Thioclava sp. GXIMD2076: one gene and its partner. The protein of the gene in region 2 interacts with the protein of the main gene of each other region in a pairwise test. Links are inferred from orthologs where the notes say so. Each region holds a gene or a part of one and is shown on either strand. Other genes may lie near its edges. The genes, in order: recA and dprA.

What was found.
Region 1: the proteins of dprA (region 2) and recA interact in binary tests that used the Bacillus subtilis proteins (3 or more experiments, as listed by UniProt). The link is inferred for Thioclava sp. GXIMD2076 from one-to-one orthologs.

The regions. Positions count from the first base shown.
Region 1 is NZ_CP149932.1:2,596,804-2,608,128, forward strand. The notes cover bases 6,955-9,887. They hold recA (recombinase RecA), read right to left. Parts: upstream 8,989-9,887; coding sequence 7,921-8,988; downstream 6,955-7,920. Other genes in these bases: WDB91_RS12915 (helix-turn-helix domain-containing GNAT family N-acetyltransferase), read right to left, coding at 6,955-7,808; WDB91_RS12925 (hypothetical protein), read left to right, coding at 9,204-9,812; WDB91_RS12930 (ATP-binding protein), read right to left, coding at 9,800-9,887. Outside these bases: cimA (citramalate synthase), read right to left, coding at 1-1,187; cysS (cysteine--tRNA ligase), read right to left, coding at 1,213-2,598; WDB91_RS12900 (hypothetical protein), read left to right, coding at 2,877-3,815; WDB91_RS12905 (DUF1330 domain-containing protein), read right to left, coding at 3,841-4,131; alaS (alanine--tRNA ligase), read right to left, coding at 4,186-6,840; more of WDB91_RS12915, read right to left, coding at 6,930-6,954; more of WDB91_RS12930, read right to left, coding at 9,888-11,325. UniProt on the Bacillus subtilis protein: Multifunctional protein involved in homologous recombination, DNA repair and competence.
Region 2 is NZ_CP149932.1:1,252,569-1,263,892, reverse strand. The notes cover bases 3,380-6,311. They hold dprA (DNA-processing protein DprA), read left to right. Parts: upstream 3,380-4,291; coding sequence 4,292-5,332; downstream 5,333-6,311. Other genes in these bases: topA (type I DNA topoisomerase), read left to right, coding at 5,434-6,311; tldD (metalloprotease TldD), read left to right, coding at 3,380-4,050. Outside these bases: thrC (threonine synthase), read right to left, coding at 1-1,018; WDB91_RS06250 (hypothetical protein), read right to left, coding at 1,131-1,307; cyoE (heme o synthase), read right to left, coding at 1,304-2,263; more of tldD, read left to right, coding at 2,626-3,379; more of topA, read left to right, coding at 6,312-8,178; WDB91_RS06225 (CoA transferase subunit A), read left to right, coding at 8,339-9,040; WDB91_RS06220 (CoA transferase subunit B), read left to right, coding at 9,044-9,688; WDB91_RS06215 (lytic transglycosylase domain-containing protein), read right to left, coding at 10,143-10,922. UniProt on the Bacillus subtilis protein: Protein that helps load RecA onto ssDNA during transformation. Binds cooperatively to circular ssDNA, is able to bridge different segments of DNA. Favors the loading of RecA onto SsbA- or SsbB-coated ssDNA and formation of RecA-DNA filaments.

The DNA of each region.
Region 1 (11,325 bases), 1.3 Mb from region 2 along the record:
AATTCCCCCAGTGCGCGGCGCGCCACCAGCTCGAAACTCGCCTGGGCGCCGTCATAGGCATAGCCGTGATCCTCGCGGCGCTTGATCTCGTCGAGAATCTGCCCCAGCCGCTCGTCGCCTTTGGTGATATCGAGCCCCATATCCGCCAGACGCGCGCGCAGGTTCGACTGCCCGGCCTGATTGGACATCGGGATCTGCCGCGTATTGCCCACCGTCTCGGGCGGGATATGCTCGTAAGTCGCCGGATCCTTCAGGATCGCGCTGGCATGAAGCCCTGCCTTATGGGTAAAGGCAGAAGCGCCGACATAGGGGGCCGAGCGCAAAGGCACGCGATTGAGAATATCATCGAGTTTGCGCGAGAGCCGCGTGATCCCCGCAAGCTCGGCCTCCGGCACTCCCGTGTCAAAGCGCGAGCGATAGGGCTCTTTCAGAAGGAGCGTCGGGATCAATGCGGTGAGATTGGCATTGCCACAGCGCTCGCCCAACCCGTTCAGGGTGCCCTGGATCTGGCGCACCCCCGCATCCACCGCGGCCAGCGAACAGGCCACAGCCATGCCTGTATCATCATGGCAATGGATGCCCAGACGCTCTCCCGGAATACCCGCCGAAATCACCTCGGCCACGATGGCGGAAATCTCGGCAGGCAGCGTCCCGCCGTTGGTATCACATAGCACGATCCAGCGTGCACCCGCCTCATAGGCCGCCCGCGCGCAGGACAGCGCATAGCCGGGATTCGCCTTGAATCCGTCAAAGAAATGCTCGGCATCAAACAGCGCCTCACGCCCCTCGGACACCATATGGGCAACACTGGCGCTAATGCTTTCGAGATTTTCTTCGAGCGTGATCCCGAGCGCTGTGGACACATGGTAATCATGGGTCTTGCCGACCAGACAGACCGCAGGCGTTTTGGCATTCATCACCCCCGCCAACACCTCGTCATTGGCCGCTGACCGCCCCGCCCGCTTGGTCATGCCAAATGCGGTAAAGGTCGCGCGGGTCTCGGGACGCGCCTCGAAAAAATCGCTATCGGTCGGGTTTGCCCCCGGCCAGCCGCCCTCGATGTAATCCACCCCGATCCGGTCGAGCGCCTGCGCGATCTTGACCTTTTCGGCCACCGAAAATTGCACCCCTTGGGTCTGCTGCCCGTCGCGCAGGGTCGTGTCATAAAGATAAAGACGCTCTTTCACCGTTTCTCTCCCTCTCTGCCGCACCTCAGAGCGCAGGCAGCTTCTCCGGTGCAAATCCCACGGCTGGCAAAAGCTCCACCCCCGCCTTCGACATCCGCACTTCGACCCCCGCCGCAACCAGCGCCTGCTTCATCGCATCGACGGGGGCGAAATCCTTGGTCTCCATCGCGCTCGCGCGCAGGGCGGCGAGATGCTCGGCATAGGCCGACAGATCCACCACCGGTGCCTCGGCCCACGCGCCCATATCATCCAGCAACAGCCCCAGCATCTGTGCCGATGCCTTCAACTCCGCCGGATCGCCCAACGCATGCAATGCCGCGATGGCGCCCGCCGTGTTCAAATCATCCGCCAGCGCGTCGATGACCGAGGGCGCTGCGGCCGGCGCGGGTTCGATGCCCGCAACGGCCGCCCGCCACTTGCGCAGCGTCGCCTCCGCCTGGCGCGCCTTCTCGGCCGTCCAGTCCATCGGCTTCGAATAATGCGTCTGCAGGAACACGAAGCGGATCACCTCGCCCGGAATGCCCTCATCGAGCAGATCGCGCACGGTGAAGAAATTGCCCAGGGATTTGGACATCTTCTTGCCCTCCACCTGCAGCATCTCGTTATGTAGCCAGAAACGGGCAAACTCGCCTTTGGGATGGGCGCAGCAGCTTTGCGCCACCTCGTTCTCGTGGTGCGGGAACTGCAGATCGATGCCGCCACCATGGATATCGAAACTCTCGCCGAAAAGCTCATAACTCATGGCCGAGCATTCAATATGCCAGCCCGGACGGCCACGGCCCCACGGGCTGTCCCACCCCGGCAAACCGTCATCCGAAGGTTTCCAGAGCACGAAATCCATCGGATCTTCCTTATAGGGCGCCACCTCCACCCGTGCGCCCGCGATCATATCATCGACCGAGCGCCCCGAAAGCCTGCCGTAGTCCTTATACGAGCGCACACGGAAGAGCGCATGGCCCTCGGCGGCATAGGCATGACCCTGTTCGATCAGACGCTCGATCATCGCGATCATCGCATTGATGTAATCGGTCGCGCGCGGTTCGTGATCCGGGCGCTCGGCCCCCAAAGCGTCCATATCGGCATGATACCAGGCGATGGTTTCCTCGGTGCGGGCACGGATCAGCTCCTCGAGCGTGCCTGCGGCCCCCTCCTCGCGGCGTTTCAAAGCGGTCGCGTTGATCTTGTCATCCACATCCGTGAAGTTGCGGACATAGGTCACCTGTTGCGCCCCGTAAACATGGCGCAGCAGCCGCTGCAGCACATCGAACACCACCACAGGGCGGGCATTGCCCAGATGCGCGCGGTCATAGACCGTCGGCCCGCACAGATAGAGCCGCACATTTGTCGGATCAATCGGCGCGAAATCCTGCACCTGACGGGACATCGTGTTGCGCAAGCGTATCTGGGTCATCTCTAATCTCTCCCCCACAGCATGAAACGGCCACCGCTCGGGCGGGTTCGGGGTGTGAGCTTTGGGAAAGCATGACCGGACCGCCCGACGGATGTCAGCCGATAATGCAGCAGATCGTGATGGTTGCGGTCTGGGTCATGGGCCATCTCTTAGCCTGAGTGCGGACAGATGTGAAGCGCAAACTCAACACATGGGGGCCAATCGGAACGTCAGGACAAACGGCGCGTTACCTTGATGCCTTACGGGACTATCCTTCCCGCGACAAACAGGAAATACGCATGAACGAGACCGTGATCCCTGACCGCTCCTTTCGCGCCGTGACCGACGAGGCCCGTCAATCGGGTGGATTCTGTCACGAGCTGGCGCATCACGCGCTGGCCTATCTGCCGCAAGGCGGGGCCGCGGGGCGGCATCTGGTGGTCAGCTTCGGCAATCTCACGACAAGCCAGACTGGCGGCGAGCAGCATCCTTGGGGACAACACCTGCTTCAGGGACAAGGCTGGTCGGTGCTCGGCGTCATCAACAACCGCAATGACTGGTATCGCGATGCAGAACTGATCGCGGCGCTCGAGACCCTGCGCGACGAAGGCTTTTTCAAACGCTTCGACCGTGTGAGCTTTTACGGCGCCTCGATGGGCGGGTTCGGGGCGCTGACCTTCTCGCGGCTCGCGCCGGGGGCGCATGTGGTGGCCTTTGCGCCGCAATCGACGCTCGATCCCTCCCGCGTGCCTTTCGAGGACCGGTACGCCGCTGCGGCCCTGAAAGGCGATTGGTCCCTTCCCTATGGTGATGCCGCCTATAGTACGAGAGATCTCGCCTCGGCGGAGATCTTCTACGACCCGTTCATCGCCCAGGATAAAGCCCATGCCGAACGGCTTACCGCCCCGCAGGTCCGGTTTCACCAGCTACGCCATTTCGGCCATAAGCTCCCGTTCGTTCTGCTGAAACTCCGTCTCCTCAAAGAGGTGTCGCTCCACGCGCTGACGGGCGATCTGAGCGACAGATGGCTGGCCCGGGCGCTCCGCGTGCGCCATCAATATGTGTATTACACGACGTTGATGCTGACGAATGCCCACGCGCGCGGGCATGACGCGCTGGCGATGCGCGGGACCGATCTGGCATTGCGGCAGACCGATCACTGGAAACTCAGAAAACTCCGCAAAAGCCTGCGCACTACCACGGGCGACAGTGAGGCCCGCGTCGCGACGCGCCCCTGAAGGCGCCTCGCGCAAGATCTGAGGGTCAGTCCATCGCCTCGACGACGAGCAGTTCGCGCTCGGCTGCGCCTTTGGCATGGGTGAGCGCGGCCTGATAGGACGGACCGTTATAGCAATCCACGGCGGCCTCGAGGCTCGGGAACCAGGCCACTACATTGCGCGGGCGCTCCTTGCCCTCGAGTTGCACGAAACGCGCCCCACGCGCCAGAAACTTACCGCCACTCTCGGCAATAGCAGGGCCTGCCAGCTCGGCATATTTGCCATAGGCCTCGGGGTCGGTCACGGTCACATGGGCAATCCAATAAGCACCCGGCATCGGTTCTCTCCTGTCAGAAAAAAGGGCCGCGGATTTCCCTGCAGCCCCGTTTGGTTATTTGCTTTCGATCAGCGCTTTGACCGCGGCAATGGCCTCATCCGATTTCGACGGATCGGCACCGCCTGCCTGCGCCATATCGGGACGGCCACCGCCGCCCTTGCCACCCAGCGCACCGGCCGCCGCACGGACCATATCCACAGCCGACAGACGCGCGGTCAGATCCTCGGTCACACCTGCGGCCACAGCCGCCTTGCCACCGGCATCGGCCACCAGAAGCACCGCGCCCGAACCGAGCTTGGTCTTGTATTCATCCACCAGCGGCGGCAGATCCTTGCCGGTGACACCAGTCAGGAACTGCGCCACAACCTTGATGCCGTTGATCTCTTCGGCCTCGTTACCGCCGGTGGACCCACCCGACATAGCCAGTTCCCGGCGCAGCTGTGCCACTTCATTGGCCAGAGCCTTGCGCTCGTCCGAAAGCGCTTTCACACGCTCTGCCAGGTCAGCAGGCGCCGCCTTGAGAACATGAGCTGCCTCGACCAGATGCGCTTCCTGCGCCTTGAGATAGTCGATCGCGGCCTGACCGGTCAGCGCCTCGAAGCGGCGCACACCCGCGGAGGAGGCGCTATCGCCAAGCGCCACGAAGGCCCCGATATCACCGGTGCGGGTCACATGGGTGCCGCCGCAAAGCTCCAGCGAATAGACATCACCCGCCGTGCCCTTGCCCGAGCCCGCCAGCTTGCCCATCGAGACCACGCGGACCTCATCGCCATATTTCTCGCCAAAGAGCGCCTGAGCGCCAAGGCCGCGGGCGTCATCGGGGGTCATGATGCGAGTATCAACGGCAGTGTTCTGGCGGATGAACTCGTTCACCTCGGCCTCGACGCGGGCCATTTCCTCAGGCGAAAGCGCCTTGGCATGGCTGAAATCGAACCGCAGACGGTCCTCGGCATTGAGCGAGCCCTTTTGGGCCACATGATCGCCCAACGCACGGCGCAGCGCCTCGTGCAAGAGGTGCGTGGCCGAGTGGTTCGCACGGATCGCCGAGCGGCGCGCATGGTCCACAACCAGACGTGCGCCCTGACCGCGGGCAATCTTTCCCTCGGTCACCTCGGCGATGTGGATGAACACGCCCGCCACCTTCTTGGTGTCGGTAATGCGCGCCTTGCCTGTTTCGGTCTCGATCAGGCCGGTATCGCCAACCTGACCACCGGACTCGCCGTAGAACGGCGTCTGGTTGACCACGATCATGCAGGTGCCGGTGCTGTCGGCAATCTCTGCCCCTTCCGCGACAAGCGCGGTGATCTGGCCTTCGGCCACTTCTGAATCGTAGCCCAAGAATTCGGTCACGCCCAGCTTATCGGCCAGCTCGAACCAGATCTTGCCATCTGCCGCCTCACCCGAGCCGGACCATGCAGCACGCGCCTTGGCCTTCTGCTCGGCCATCGCCGCATCGAACCCGTCGGTATCGACGGTCAGTTTCTTCTCGCGCAGCGCGTCCTGCGTCAGATCCAGCGGGAAGCCATAGGTATCATAGAGCTTGAACGCCGCCTCGCCCGGAAGGGCCGCGCCCTCGGGAAGGTTCGCCAGTTCGTCATCGAGCAGCTTCAGACCACGGTCGAGCGTGACCTTGAAGCGGGTCTCTTCCAGCTTCAGCGTCTCCTCGATCAGCGCCTGCGCCTGACCCAGCTCGGGATAGGCCGCGCCCATCTCGCGCACCAGCGCCGGCACCAGCTTGAACATCACCGGATCCTTGGCCCCCAGCATATGCGCATGACGCGCGGCGCGGCGCAGGATGCGGCGCAGCACATAGCCGCGCCCGTCATTCGAAGGCATCACGCCATCGGCGATCAGGAACGAGGTCGAGCGCAGGTGATCGGCGATCACGCGGTGATGGACATTGCCCGGACCATCGGCATCGGTCGAGGTGGCATGGGCCGAGGCCTCGATCAGATGGCGCATCAGATCGGTGTCATAATTGTCGTGCTTGCCCTGCAGGAGCGCGCCGATCCGTTCCAGACCCATGCCGGTATCGATCGACTGCATGTCCAACTCGACCATCGAACCGTCTTCGAACTGCTCGTTCTGCATGAAGACGTTGTTCCAGATCTCGATGAAACGGTCGCCATCCTCGTCGGGGCTGCCCGGAGGCCCACCTGAAATATGCTCGCCGTGGTCGAAGAAGATCTCGGTGCAGGGGCCGCAAGGGCCGGTCGGCCCCATCTGCCAGAAGTTATCCTTCGTGGGGATGCGGATGATGCGGTGATCCTCGAAACCGGTGACCTTTTTCCAGATCTCGGCGGCCTCGTCATCGGTGTGGTAAACCGTGACCAGAAGCTTGTCCTTCGGGATATCGAAATCCTTCGTCAGAAGCTCCCATGCGTAATTGATCGCACCTTCCTTGAAATAGTCACCGAAGGAGAAATTCCCCATCATTTCAAAAAACGTGTGGTGACGCGCGGTATAGCCCACATTGTCGAGATCGTTATGCTTGCCGCCTGCGCGCACGCATTTCTGCGCGGTGGTCGCGCGGGTATAATCCCGTTTCTCGACACCGGTGAAGCAGTTCTTGAACTGCACCATGCCGGAGTTCGTGAACATCAGGGTGGGGTCGTTGCGCGGCACCAGCGGCGAGCTGGGCACGATCCGGTGCCCGTTCCGCTCGAAGAAGTTGAGGTAGGTGGACCGGATTTCGTTCAGAGAGACCATATCATGCGCCCTTTTTGGGGATTTTCACCCGTTTAGCGCCGCGCGGGCTGGCTGTCCAGCAAAGCGCGGCGAGATCGGGCTGTTGTGGTCTATAATTCCTTGCGGAAGAAATAATCGGCATAGGGGTTATCGTTATAGCGCTCGATCTCGGACCAGCCGGTTTTAAGATAGAAAGCCCGTGCCTCGGGAAGTTTTGCCGAAGTATCGAGCACCAGTTCCCGATGCCCCAAAGCATAGGCGCGTGTCTCGGCCTCGCGCATCAAACGCTGAGCGAGCCGCATCCCACGCGCCGAGGGATCGACCCAGAGCCGTTTGATTTCAGCACGTTCCCCCATATCCTTGAGCGCGACACATCCCATCGCCACCCCTTCGGAAAGGGCAAGAAGGAAGGTCCCACGCGGCGGGCGCATAGCATAGGCCTCGGGCTCGCCGGAGCGCGCGCGGTCGAAGTCCTCGCCAAAACGACGTGACAGCTCGGCCACATAGGCGTTCACACAGGCGATCGCGCGGGCATCATCGGGATCGACCTCGATAATTTCGATCCGCTCGCTTCCGATCACCGAGGCGACAAGATCCACAGCCTTCAGGAACGCGTCGCGATCTTTCACCCGCGCAAGCACGGCCTGCGCCGCCTGATCGGATAGGGCCTCATAAGCCTCGAATTCCCGCTCCCCTTTACGCGTGCGCAAAATGCGCTTGCGGCGGCCGTCTTTCGGATCGGGCGAGAGAACGATCAGCTCCTCGGCCTCGAGCTTGCGCAAAAGCCGGCTCATCAGGCCGGAATCGAGATTCAACCGCTCACGCAGTTCACCGACATCGGAAACTCCCGATCCTACCGAATGCAGCACCCGCGCCTCCAGAAGCGGCCGCCCGCGCCCCAGAAAGCTCGCATCCAGCGCTCCGAGTTCCAGCGTCACCACCCTGTTGAAGCGCCGCAGGCGATCCACGCCTCTTTCGACATCCCGCATAATACCTGACCTATGTTTTACATTATATCTGACTTTAGTCAGCTTAATCTGCCAAGCAATAAAAAACCGGGCCATGACGGTCCGGTTTTCTTACTACGCTTACAAAAGAGGCTTATTCCTCTTCTGTCAGCGCATCATCCTTATCGTCGGAATCGAGGTTCAAACCATGGCTCGAACGGATCTTCGCTTCGATCGCATCCGCAACATCGGGATGATCACGCATGAACTGCTTGGCGTTCTCGCGCCCCTGCCCGATCCGCTCATCTCCGTAGGAATACCACGCGCCCGATTTCTCGACGACACCGGCCTTTACGCCAAGGTCGATCAACTCGCCAACCTTGGAGATGCCTTCGCCATACATGATGTCGAATTCGACCTGTTTGAAGGGCGGCGCCACCTTGTTCTTGACCACCTTCACGCGGGTCGCGTTCCCCACCACCTCGTCACGGTCCTTCACCGCGCCGGTACGGCGGATATCCAGACGCACGGAGGCGTAAAATTTCAACGCGTTACCACCCGATGTGGTTTCGGGGTTACCGAACATGACGCCGATCTTCATACGGATCTGGTTGATGAAGATGACCATGCAGTTGGAACGGCCGATCGATGCGGTCAGCTTGCGCATGGCCTGGCTCATCAGGCGTGCCTGCGCACCGACCGTCGCATCGCCCATGTCGCCCTCGATCTCGGCTTTCGGCGTCAGTGCCGCGACAGAATCGACCACAACAAGGCTCACCGCGCCCGAGCGCACGAGCGTATCGACGATTTCAAGCGCCTGCTCGCCGGTATCGGGCTGCGAGATCAGTAGTTCATCAAGATTAACGCCCAGCTTGCGTGCATAGGACGGATCCAGCGCATGTTCGGCGTCGACGAAGGCACAGACCCCGCCCTTCTTCTGTTCTTCCGCGACCGTGTGAAGCGTTAGCGTGGTCTTGCCCGAGCTTTCGGGCCCGTAGATCTCGACGATCCGGCCCTTCGGCAACCCACCGATACCCAGTGCGATATCCAGCCCCAGAGAGCCTGTCGAGGTCGATTCAATATCGATCTTGGCGCCTTCGCCAAGCTTCATGATCGAGCCTTTGCCAAATTGTCGCTCAATCTGCGAAAGCGCCGATTCCAGTGCTTTCTGCTTATCTGCTTTCATCTTGTCCGCCATATCGAAAAGGCCCGCCGTTACCATTAGGATCATCTCCTTATTTCACAGTGCACGCCGGATCACAATTGCCCGGACATGGTGAATGTTCTAGTAATGTTCGTTAAGCCGAATTTGGGACCAAAACAAGAACAATTCAAGCCATCGGCTTCATAAACCTTGCGCCCGTTTGGTTAATCAATAGTTTATATGCCAATTGCATCGCGGCAGATGCACAGGATCGATAAAATTTTAGGCGGACAATGCTCATATTCTGGGACCAAAAGCTGGTTTTTCTTGCGACACCAAAGGCCGGATCGACAGCGATCGAAACCGCGCTGGAACCCCTCGCCTCTGTTTCGATGCAGCGTCCGGTTCCTCTCAAGCATATGACGGCGCTCGATTTCCACAACCATCTCAAGCCCTATCTGACAGAGAATTCCGACACCCCTTTCACAACCGTCGCCCTGATCCGGCATCCCGTGGAGTGGTTGCGCTCATGGTATCGTTTCCTGCTGCGGGATAGCTTCGATCTACCCGAGAACCCCCTTCAGGGGAAAAGCTTCGAGACCTTTACCCTGGATTTCATGACAGGTTCTCTTCCGGCTTATGCGCAACTCAAAACTCAGGCCCATTATCTGACCGACGGTCAAGGCAAACTGCTTGTGGATCGACTCTACCGCTACGAAAACATTCAGGATTTCGTACATTTTCTCGAAGACCGGTTGATGTTCGAGATATCGCTGCCACGGATCAATGTGCCGCCTATGGTCAACACGGATCTGAGCGCGCCCGTCGAGGCGCGCTTGGTTGCATTCATGGCAGATGATTTCCACCTCTATGAGGAAATGGCTCAGCCTCAGCCAAGCTGATTCTGCACCGTCGCCGTGAGTTCGCTGAGCGAGAAAGGCTTGGGCAGGAAGGCCGAGCCCTTGATCGGCGGTTTGCCATCGAGGAAAACATCCTCGGCATAGCCCGACATGAAGACAACCGCCGTACCGGGACGCTTCTTGAGCGCCTCGACCACCCATGTCGGCCCATCCATTCCCGGCATGATGACGTCGGTCACGAAAATATCCACTGTCAGCCCCTCGTCCTCGAGGATTTCCAGCGCTTCTTCGGCATTCTCGGCTTCGAAAACGGTATAGCCGCGCAATTTGAGCGCGCGCGACGCAAAAGCCCGCACCGGGGCCTCGTCCTCGACCAGCAATACAGTGGCCGTGCGGTCATTCTGCGCCAGTTCCTGCGTGACGATCGGCTTGGCAACATCCTCCTCATCGGCCTGTGTCTTGTCATGCGCGGGAAGCAGGATCGTGAAACAGGTGCCCGAGCCGAGCACCGAGTCGCAGAAGATATAGCCCCCCGTCTGCTTGATGATCCCGTAGGCCGTCGAAAGCCCCAAGCCGGTGCCCTCGCCCGTGCGCTTGGTCGTGTAGAAGGGTTCGAAAATCTTGATCAGCTTGTCGGGCGCAATCCCCATACCCTCGTCGATCACCTTGACGGAGACGTAATCGCCTTTGGGTACCGAGACTCGATCGCGTTTGAAATCTTCCTTGAGATAGAGGTTCTCCGTCTCGATCCGGATCTCTCCGCCTTCCGGCATGGCATCGCGCGAATTCACCACGAGGTTCATAAGAACCTGTTCGAGCTGGCGTTTATCGGCCCTGATCTGGCGCAGATCGAGGGGGTGCTGGAGCGACAGCAAGACCTTCTCCCCAACGAGGCGATTTAGCAGATGGGTCAGATCGGAGAGCGTATCGCGCAGATCCAGCACCTGCGGTTTCAAGGTCTGCTTGCGCGAGAAGGCCAGCAGCTGTCCGACCAGCGACGCCGCACGGTTGGCATTCTGCGAGATCTGGTCGAGATCGGCAAAATCGGGATCGCCCTTATCGTGGCGCAGCATCAGCAGATCGCAATGGCCCGAAATCGCCGTCAGCAGGTTGTTGAAATCATGCGCAACACCGCCAGCCAGCTGGCCGATAGCCTGCATCTTCTGGCTCTGGACGAATTGCGCCTCCAGCGTTTTCAGCTGCGTCGCATCCGAAAGAACCGCAACCAATCCGGGACGCCCCTCCTCGACCACACGGCTGAGCGTGATCTGAAGATAGGTCTCCTTATCGCCGTGACGGGTCCGGAGCACTTCAGGGCGATGTTCGGCACGTCCTGCCAGCGCATCGACGACCCAGTCATTCACCGGCCGCCCCAATCCCTCGAACATATCGACCATCGTCGGATTGGGCGGCAAAAGCCCTAGGAGCGCCCGGCTGGCGCGGTTGGAAGCAATGATGCGCCCCTGCCCGTCCACACGCAAAAGCGCCACGGGAAGCGCCTCGAACGAGGCCGGATCATGCGGGATCGGCCGGTTTTCCGACACAGGGAGCAGAT
Region 2 (11,324 bases):
TTTTCAGCTCGTCCATCAGTGCGGCAACCGCGGCGCCATCGCGGCCATAGGCCCAGAACAGCGCGCGCTCGAAGTTGGAGGACACCTCGATATCCATCGAGGGGCTCATCGAGGGTTTCACGCCGCGCTTGGTGTAATCGCCCGCCTTGATGCAGCGGTCGAGAATGTCATTCTGGTTGGTGGCGATCACCAGACGCTCGATCGGCAGGCCCATTTCCTTGGCAAGGAAGCCCGCGAAAATATCCCCGAAATTGCCGGTCGGCACGGTGAAGGACACTTTGCGATGCGGTGCGCCCACGGCCACGGCCGAGGTGAAGTAATAAACGATCTGCGCCAGAACACGGGCGAAGTTGATCGAGTTCACGCCTGCCAGACCGACTTCATCACGGAAGGTGAAATCGTTGAACATATCCTTCAGCTTGGCCTGGCAATCGTCGAAATCGCCCTCAAGCGCCAGCGCATGAACATTGCCTTCGATCGGCGTGGTCATCTGGCGGCGCTGCACTTCCGACACGCGGCCATGCGGGAAGAGGATGAAGACATCGACATTATCGAGCCCACGGAAGGCCTCGATGGCCGCCGAGCCGGTATCACCGGAGGTGGCACCGACGATCGTGACCTTGCGGTTCTGTTTCGCCAGCTCGATCTGGAACAGCTGGCCGATGACCTGCATCGCGAAATCCTTGAACGCGAGCGTCGGGCCGTGGAACAGCTCCAGCAGGAAATGGTTCGGCGCCAGCTGCTTGAGCGGCGCGCGCGCGACATGACCGAACCCGGCATAGGCACGGGTGATCGCGCCTTTCAGCTCTTCATCCGAGAAGGTCTCGGCGGTGAAGGGCTTCATCACGCGGAAGGCGACCTCCTCATAGGACAGACCGGCCATCGCGGCAATTTCGTCCGCGGTGAATTGCGGCACCGTCTCGGGCACATAGAGCCCGCCGTCACGGGCCAGACCCGTCAACATTGCTTCGCCAAAGCTCAGAGCCGGGGCCTGTCCCCGGGTCGAAATATAACGCATGGTCAGTCCTTCGGTTCGTCGGGGTCTGATACGCCAATGCACGGGCGCTGTCATCCCTGACTGCATATATCATGGAAAAATCAACGCAATCTGCGGCAGAAAAGCCCGCGGATCAGCGCGTCTGGGTGATGGTTGTGGGGGCCGCGGCCTCGGTGGCGGCTCCTGTCTGGGCCGAAAGCTTCACGATGGTCAGCCCGAAGACCAAGAGACAGAACACGGCAAGCGTCAGGCCCAGCCCCTTGTTGCGCGAGGCGCGGGCCAGATGCATGGGATACAGCCGACCACTCATGACCAGGTGAACCCTTGCGCGAATTGCGCATAGGCGGGCCACAGATGCAGCGCCTTCTCGACCAGCAGTGCCCCGAAATGCAGCGCCAGATAGAGGAGCGAGAAGTAGAAATAGCGCTTCTCGAAACGGTAGCCCTCTGCCTCTGCGGTCTCTTCGGCGCGGCGCCAGATGACCCAGCCGCCATGGATGAAGATCGCGTTCAGCACCAGCGCCGTGGCCAGATAGACCGGCCCGCCGATCGAAGTCACGCCCAGCCCGATGGCCACCGGCCCGAGGATCAGCGCATAGGCAAGGATATGGCGACGCGTGGTCTTGCGGCCATGGGTCACCGTCAGCATCGGCACTTTGGCCGCCGAATAATCGCTCTTCATGAAGAGCGCGAGCGCCCAGAAATGCGGGGGCGTCCACAGGAAGATCAGGAGGAACATCGCCACTGATTCGACCGATACGCTGCCCGTCGCGACAGCCCAGCCGATCATCGGGGGGAAGGCCCCCGCCGCGCCACCGATCACGATATTCTGCGGCGTCGAGCGTTTGAGCCACATCGTATAGACGATGACGTAGAAAAAGATGGTGAAGGCCAGAAACAGCCCCGCGAAGATATTCGACGCAAGCGCCAGCATCACGCAGGAGATCACCGAGAGCGCCAGGCCAAAGCCCAGAGCCTCGGTCTCGCTGACGCGGCCAGCAGGGATCGGGCGGCTTTGCGTGCGCTTCATGATGCGATCGATATCGGCATCATACCACATATTCAGCGCGCCCGAGGCACCACCACCCAAGGCAATGAAAAGAATGGAGATAAAGCCAACCAGCGGATGCACAGGCAGAGGAGCTACCACAAGTCCCACAAAGGCGGTGAACACTACCAGCGACATCACGCGCGGCTTCAAGAGAGCCACGAAATCGTTGAACTGCGCGTCCTGTCCTTGCGGTTTTACATAGCCGATATCGCTCATCCGTGCCTTCCGGTTCGTCTTTGCCATCTGTCGCGCGGCTGCGCGGCACAAAACCTGTCCAGCTCCTGCCCACGGCATCCCGACCTGTCACGTTTCCGACAAGAGCCGAGAGCTACGAGGTGCCCCGATGCGGCAAAAGCCAAGCCCAATCCGCCTCTGAAAGCGAAATCGCGCAGGGGCCGGATACACCTATTATTGATATTACGCCACATCTTTACATAGTGTGAGCGTTCAAATTTGCTGCTGATGAGCGCGTGCGGCCCAGCGTCCTGTCTTCAAAACTTGTAACGGTGGGCCGGACGCGACATATCCATAGGCAGACCCGCGCGCGCCCGTGCCGCGCGAATAGGAAAGGATACCGCATGAGCGAGACCCGCTTTGCCCCGTTCGAAACCCAGCTGGATGAAGAGCGCGCGCTTGCCGTCTTGCGAGAGGCGACGGCGGGCGCCGATGATGGCGAGCTGTTTCTGGAACGCCGTCGTTCCGAGGCGCTCGTCTTCGACGATGGCCGTGTGAAAAATGCAAGTTACGACGCCTCGGAGGGCTTCGGCCTGCGCGCTGTGCGCGGCGAGGTCTCGGGCTATGCCCATTCGACCGAGCTGACCGAAAGCGCGCTCAAACGCGCCGCCGAGACCGCACGTCTGGCCGTTGGCTCCGGTGGCGGCACGATGGCGCCCCCGCCGCAGGGCACCAATCTGCGGCTTTACACCGATAACGATCCGATGACGGACGCGACCTTTGCCGCCAAGATCGACATCCTCAAGGAGATCGATGCCTTCGCCCGTGATCTCGATCCGCGCGTGGTGCAGGTCTCGGCCTCGATGGCGGCCTCGCTGCAGGAGGTCTTCATCCTGCGCCCCGAAGGCGGGCTGGTGTCGGATATCCGTCCGATGGCGCGGATCAATGTCTCGGTGATCGTGGAGGAAAACGGTCGCCGCGAGTCGGGTAATCATGGCGGCGGTGGCCGCTACGGTCTGGCAGGGCTGATCACACCCGACACATGGCAGCCCGCCGTGCGCGAGGCGCTGCGCATCGCACTGGTCAATCTGCGCGCCGAGGCTGCGCCTGCGGGGCAGATGGATGTAGTGCTGGGTCCGGGTTGGCCGGGTGTCCTCTTGCACGAGGCCGTGGGCCACGGGCTGGAGGGCGATTTCAACCGCAAGAAATCCTCGGCCTTTGCCGGTCTGATGGGGCAACAGGTGGCCGCCAAGGGCGTGACCGTTCTGGATGATGGCACCATCCCCGACCGTCGCGGCTCGATCACCATCGACGACGAGGGCACGCCTTCGGGCAGGAATGTGCTGATCGAGGACGGTATTCTGGTGGGCTATATGCAGGACCGCCAGAATGCGCGCCTGATGGGGGTCATGCCCACCGGCAATGGCCGCCGCGAGAGCTTTGCCCATTGCCCCATGCCGCGCATGACCAATACCTATATGATGGGCGGCGATACCGATCCGGCCTCCATTCTGACCGATCTGAAAGACGGAATCTATGCCGTGGGCTTTGGCGGCGGTCAGGTGGACATCACCAATGGCAAGTTCGTGTTCAACTGCACCGAAGCCTACCGTGTGAAGAACGGTGTTGTGGGCGCGCCGGTAAAAGGGGCCACGCTGGTCGGTGACGGCCCGACCGCGATGCAGAAGATTCGCGCCATCGGCAATGATATGGCACTCGATCCGGGTGTCGGGAATTGCGGCAAGCAAGGTCAATGGGTGCCCGTAGGCGTCGGCCAACCCAGTCTGATGATCGGCGGGCTGACGGTTGGCGGCTCGGCTGCATCCTGACCTTGGGGCACTCGTTTCCTTGGTATGACAACAGGATAGCCGCCTCTCGGGGCGGCTTTTTCTATCGAAAGATCAAATAAATTTTTAGCAAAATTCCAGCGATGCCGGATTCGGTAACCTTTCGTTAATCTTAACGCAGCAATCTGGTTTTGCGATAGAGGCGGAGGACCGGATGAAAACAGGCTTGTTTTCTTACCCCACCCCCTTCACCCCACCCACCACGGAAGAAAATGAACTGCTGGTGCTCCGCCTCTTTCGCTCGCGTCGTATCGGGGCCACGACCTTTCACCGGATCATTGCCGAACACGGATCGGTCGCGGCGGCCTTTGAGGCCCTGCCCGAGATTGCCCGTTCTGCCGGTGTGACCGATTATTCTCCTTGTAGCGAGGCCGCCGCTCTGGCGGAACTGAACGCGGGCCGGAAGGCGGGCGCGCGCCTCCTTTGTTTCGGCGCGCCCGATTACCCGCAGGCGCTCTACGATCTTCCGGATGCGCCTCCTGTCCTGTGGGCAATGGGCGATCTCGGGTTACTCAAACGCCCTGCACTGGCCTTTGTCGGCGCCCGCAGCGCCTCGTCTCTCGGGCGGCGGATGGCGGAAGGTCTGGCCCGCGAGGCGGGCGAGGCAGGCTATGTGGTGGTCTCGGGACTGGCCCGCGGGATCGATGCCGAGGCGCATAGGGCGGCGCTCACCACCGGCACGATCGGTGTGCAGGGCGGCGGGATCGATGTCGTCTATCCCAAAGAGAACAAAGCGCTGCATGCGGATCTTGCCGCGCAGGGGCTGCGACTTTCGGAAAATCCTGTCGGGATGCCGCCGCAGGCCCGCCATTTCCCGCAACGCAACCGCATCATTTCCGGTCTCGCGCGGGCGACGATTGTCATAGAGGCTGCCACGAAATCGGGAAGCCTGCTGACCGCCCGCAATGCGCTCGATCAGGGGCGAGAGGTCATGGCCGTGCCCGGCCATCCGATGGACGGGCGTGTGGGAGGCTGCAACCTGCTGATCCGCGATGGCGCCACATTGATCCGCGATTTCGCCGATATTGCCGAGGCACTGGGACCAGTGCAGACCACGCCCGTCCCTGCCCCCGAGGCTCCGCTCGCGGCGCCCGAAGATCCGGTGCAGGCGCTGCTGGAGCTATTGGGCCCCAGTCCGGTTCTGGAGGAGCATGTGATCCGTGATTTGCGGATCGATGCGGCAAGTTTCGCGCAGATCCTGACCGAACTCGAGCTGGACGGGCTGGTCCTGCGCCACGCCGGAAGCCGGATCAGTCTGGCCTGAGCCAGCCCTGCGACACAGGAAAATCAGGCCCTACATTGACATTGCCCGAAGAAATCCCAATCTTCCGCCCAACTCAAGAACATGCCCAAAGCGAGGTCCATATGGCGGTTGTCGTCGTCGAATCACCAGCCAAGGCCAAGACAATTAACAAATATCTTGGTTCCGATTATACCGTCCTCGCATCCTTCGGGCACGTTCGCGACCTGCCGCCGAAAGATGGTTCCGTCGACCCCGAACATGATTTCGATATGAAATGGGAGGTCGCCTCCGATTCGAAAAAGCACATCAAGGCGATCACCGATGCGCTCAAAGACGATGACACCCTGATCCTCGCGACCGACCCCGATCGCGAGGGGGAAGCGATTTCATGGCACCTCGAGCAGGCGCTTGAGAAGAAGCTCAAGGGCAAGAATGTCAGCCGTGTGACCTTCAACGCGATCACCAAAACCGCGATCCTCGAGGCGATGAAATCCCCCCGTCAGGTCGATACCGCGCTGGTCGAGGCCTATCTGGCACGCCGCGCACTCGATTATCTGGTGGGCTTCAACCTTTCGCCGGTGCTGTGGCGCAAGCTGCCCGGTGCGAAATCGGCGGGGCGTGTGCAATCGGTCTGCCTGCGGCTCATCGTCGAGCGCGAGATGGAGATCGAGGCGTTCAATCCGCGGGAATACTGGTCGGTGGTTGCCCAGATGGAGACCCCGCGCGGCCAGACCTTCGAGGCCCGCCTAACGATGATGGGCGGCAAGAAGCTTGATAAATACGACTTGGCCAACCAGACCGATGCCGAAATGGCCGTGCAGGCGGTGTCCTCGCGCGCGTTGATGGTCAATTCGGTCGAGGCCAAGCCCGCGACCCGCAACCCCTATGCGCCCTTCATGACCTCGACGCTGCAACAGGAAGCCTCGCGCAAATTCGGCATGGGCGCCAAGGCCACCATGTCGGCGGCACAGCGTCTCTACGAGGCGGGCTATATCACCTATATGCGGACCGATGGCATCGACATGGCGCCCGAGGCCGTGATGCAGGCGCGCGACGCGATCAAAGCCAAATTCGGCGAGAAATACGTCCCCAAATCGCCGCGTATGTACAAAAACAAGGCCAAGAACGCGCAAGAGGCCCACGAATGTATCCGCCCGACGGATATGTTTGTCTCGCCCGACAAGCTGAAGGTTTCCGCTGATGACCAGCGCAAGATCTATGATCTGATCTGGAAGCGCACGATTGCCAGCCAGATGGAAGCCGCGCGTTTCGAGCGCACGACCGTGCTGATTGGCTCCAAGGACGAACAGGTCGAACTGCGCGCGACAGGCTCCGTGGTGACCTTCGACGGCTTCCTGAAGGTCTACGACCAGGGCCGTGACGATGATGATGACGAGGACAGCAACCGCCTGCCGCAGGTCATGCAGGGCGAGGCGCTGAAACTCGCCCCTGCCTATGAGGATGCTTTCGGCAAGGCGCAGGGCGAAGACGCGCTAATCGAGGACGAGAAGGCCGGTATCCGCCGCTGCCCCGCCGCTGTGATGAGCGAGAATGCCGCGATCCTCGGCGCACAGCACCATACCCAGCCGCCTGCCCGTTACACCGAAGCGACGCTGGTCAAGCGGATGGAGGAACTAGGCATCGGGCGGCCTTCAACCTATGCCTCGATCGTCACGACCATTCAGGACCGTGGCTATGTCCGCAAGGACAAGAACCGGCTGTTCCCCGAGGATAAGGGCCGTCTGGTGACGGTCTTCCTCGAGAACTACTTCCGGCGCTATGTAGAATACGACTTCACCGCAGGGCTGGAGGACCAGCTCGATGACGTCTCGGCGGGCAGCCGCGACTACAAGGAAGTGCTCTCGCGGTTCTGGCGGGATTTCTCGGCGGCACTGGCCGAGACCTCGGAGTTGCGCATCACCGAGGTGCTCGACAAGATTGACGAGGTGCTGGCCCCCCATATCTATCCGCCCCGTGAGGACGGCTCGAATCCGCGGATCTGCCCCGTCTGTGGCAATGGCCAGCTGCATCTGAAGACCGCCCGTTCGGGTGGCGCCTTCATCGGGTGTGGCAATTACCCCGAATGCCGCTACACCCGCCCGCTTTCCGCACCCGACGGGGATGATGCGGCGCAGGCGCTGGATGGCAAACTGCTGGGCTATGATGAAGGGATGCAGGTCACTCTGCGGGTGGGCCGCTTTGGCCCCTATGTGCAGAAGGGCGAAGTCACCGAGGATGTGCCAAAACCGCCGCGCGCCTCGATCCCCAAGACCTGGTCGCTGGAAGATCTCGATCTCGACAAGGCAATGCTGCTTCTGAACCTGCCGCGCGAGATCGGGCCGCATCCGGAAGATGGCGAGATGATCGAATCGGCCATCGGGCGTTTCGGGCCCTATGTGAAGCACCTCAAGACCTACGCGAATCTGCCCTCGGTGGAGGATGTGTTCACCGTTGGTATGAACCACGCCGTCGAGCTTCTGGCGCAGAAGGCGGCCCGTGGTGGCCGTGGCGCGGCAGCAAAGCCGCTGAAGGAGCTGGGGGACCACCCCGATGGCGGCGCGGTCTCCGTGATGCCGGGGCGCTACGGGCCTTATGTGAAATGGGAAAAGGTCAATGCGACCATTCCCAAAGAGGTCGAACCCGAGCAGGTAACGATGGAACAGGCGGTGGAGTGGCTGGCCGAAAAGGCGGCCAAATCCCCCAAGAAAAAAGCACCGGCCAAAAAACCGGCTGCCAAGAAAACCGCGGCCAAAAAGCCTGCAGCCAAAAAGGCTCCGGCGAAAAAGACGACCGCCAAGAAGGCCGCCCCGAAGAAAGCCACGGCCAAGACACCCGATACCGAGGATGGGTCGGGCGCAGAAGAGTAAGACGGAAAGGCAGGTGCGCAGGCAGCCTGCCTTTTTTCTTGGGCAGATGATCCGAAGCGGGCCGCCCGTTTTCCGTGCCGGCCCACCACCTGCCGCAGCGCAGCATTGACTTGCCCAGAGCGATAGCGCCTTATTGGCATAAACAATTGGAGGAGTATTTATGCAGAAAATTTACGGCTCCGCAGCAGAGGCTCTCGACGGGCTTCTGTCGGACGGCATGCTGATTGCGGCGGGCGGATTTGGCCTTTGCGGCATTCCCGAACTTCTGATCGATGCCATCGTTGCCAGCGGTACGAAGGATCTGACGGTCGCCTCCAACAATGCGGGCGTGGACGGGTTCGGCCTCGGCAAGCTGTTGGAAACGCGCCAGATCAAGAAGATGATGTCCTCCTATGTCGGCGAGAATGCCGAATTCATGCGGCAATATCTCTCGGGCGAACTGGAGCTGGAATTCAACCCGCAGGGCACGCTGGCCGAGCGGATGCGCGCAGGCGGTGCGGGCATTCCGGGCTTCTATACCAAAACCGGCGTGGGCACGCAGGTCGCCGAGGGCAAGGAAGTGAAACAGTTCAAGGGCGAGGATTATATCCTCGAAGAGGGCATCTTTGCAGATCTGGCCATCGTCAAGGCATGGAAGGCCGACGCGACCGGCAATGCGATCTTCCGCAAGACCGCGCGCAACTTCAACCCGCCGGCAGCAATGTGCGGCAAGGTCTGCGTGATGGAAGTCGAGGAGATCGTCCCCGTGGGCAGTCTCGACCCCGATGCCATCCACCTGCCCGGTATCTATGTGCACCGCCTGATCCAGGGTCAGCATGAGAAGCGTATCGAAAAAGTCACCACCCGCCCGAAGGAGGCCTGATCCATGTCTGACGTTCAAAAGGGCTGGGACCGCAACCAGATGGCCGCCCGCGCGGCAAAGGAGCTGGAAGACGGCACCTATGTGAATCTCGGGATCGGCATCCCGACGCTCGTGCCGAACTTCATCCCCGAAGGCGTAAATGTAACGCTGCAATCGGAAAACGGCATGCTGGGCATGGGCCCCTTCCCCTATGAGGGCGAGGAAGACCCCGATCTGATCAATGCCGGCAAGCAGACCATCACCGAACTGCCCAACACCGTCTATTTCGACAGTGCCACCAGTTTCGGCATGATCCGCGGTGGCAAGATCGCGGCGGCGATCCTCGGCGCGATGGAAGTGGCCGAAAACGGCGATCTGGCCAACTGGATGATCCCCGGCAAGCTGGTGAAGGGCATGGGCGGCGCGATGGATCTGGTCGCGGGCGTGAAAAAGGTCGTCGTGGTGATGGATCACCAGAACAAGGCCGGCGAATCGAAGGTGCTCAAGGCCTGCACCCTGCCGCTGACCGGCACCGGCGTCGTGGACCGGATCATCACGAATCTGGGCGTTCTGGATGTGGTCGAAGGCGGGCTGAAGATCGTGGAACTGGCCGAAGGCATCAGCGAGGACGAGCTGCGCGCCGCAACCGAGGCCACATTGGTCGATTGATCCCTCAAGCTGACAATCTTCTAAAGGGCGGATTTTCCGCCCTTTTTTCATCGACCCTCGGATTCATCCTGAACAATTCGCATGATTTCCCCCGAATTTGTCTAAATCTGGAAACAGCGCCTTATTCTTGCCCCAATTGGCCTTCAACTTGCCTTTATCGGCGCAGCGCTTGATCCTGTGGCAGCGGGTGAAGCCAAGAACGCCATATAAAAATGAGCAGAACGACCGAGGCAAGCAGGACCCATACCACATATCGCCCTCCGCATCACCCAATCACACCGGGGGACGCCATTGGCTATGGGTTCATCATACAGGCCCTCATCCAGACGATCACCGGCGGCCCTGCCGCCCGATCCGTCAGAAGATAAAAAGGCATCCGCTGGCAGGCGGGTGCCTTTTCTCTTTGTCCCGGGGTCTCTTCTCACCTTTGGGTCTCTTTGTCGCGAGGCGAAACTCAGCCGCGATCGGCGAAGACACAGCCATCGGTGACCAGCTCGGGCGGCGTCAGGCACAACCCGCGCGCCACCGACCAGGCCGCCAGCACCTTGGGCACATAATCCCGCGTCTCGCTGAAGGGAGGCACACCGTTATTGCGCTTTACCGCGTTCTCGCCCGCGTTATAGGCCGCAATCACCATCAGCGGATCGCGGTCGAATTCGGTCATCAGCCAGTCCAGATAGGCTACCCCGCCCTTGATATTCTGCGATGGATCCTTGCTATCGGCCACGTCGAACCGCTCCGCCGTCGCGGGGATCAACTGCATCAGTCCCACCGCCCCCGCATGCGAGATCGCATCATGGCGCCCCGCCGATTCCGTCGAGATCATCGCCAGCACCAGCGCGGGCGAGACCTGCGTGCCGATTGTTGCGGCAAGGATCTGCGAGCCATGCACATCCGCGATCCGCTTCAGATCGGCCAGACGGGGGGCACGCACGCTCTGCCCTTTGGGCCCTTGGCTGAGCGCCGCAATCGCCTGCTCGAACCGCCCCGCCCTGTCGCCCAATGTGGGCGAGATCAGGTTCCAATACCACTTATAGGCCGAATTGGCAGGCGGCGCCGCAGCCGTCTGGGGCATCACAGGCGTAAAGGGCGTGGCAGACCGTGCCGCCAGCGCCGCCTTCTGCTCCTCGGGATTGATCTGGATGGTGATCAGCCGCTTCGTGCCCGGCGCGGGCGGGCGCACCGTCTTGGGCGAATAGCGATTGACCGTAGGCGTCTGGCTCTGCATCGACATCGTGCGCACCGTGGGCGTGGTGATCACCGATTGCGCAGAAGCCAGTTGCGCGGCCCCTACGATCAAAGCGGCACCGATGCCCCGAAACGCCGCCTGTCTTACATCCATTGGATCATCCTACATGTATGGGGCATCCCCTCCCCGCCTATTAACCCCGAATCCGTTCCACGGGGCCAGTATTTCTCGGCACATCAAGGCTTAACGGATACGATTCCCCGTAAAGCGTTGCCCGTTTCCCGCGGATTTCCCGCCAGAATCGGGAGAATCGGACCTGTTTCCTTCCGCAAATTCGCCGCCGAGGCAGGACTTGGGCCAGTCAATTCTCCCGCTACGAGACCCGACAGACGAAATTCTCAACAAAAGATAAAGATTCTGCCCTTGGTCCATGAAACGCCCGCAACC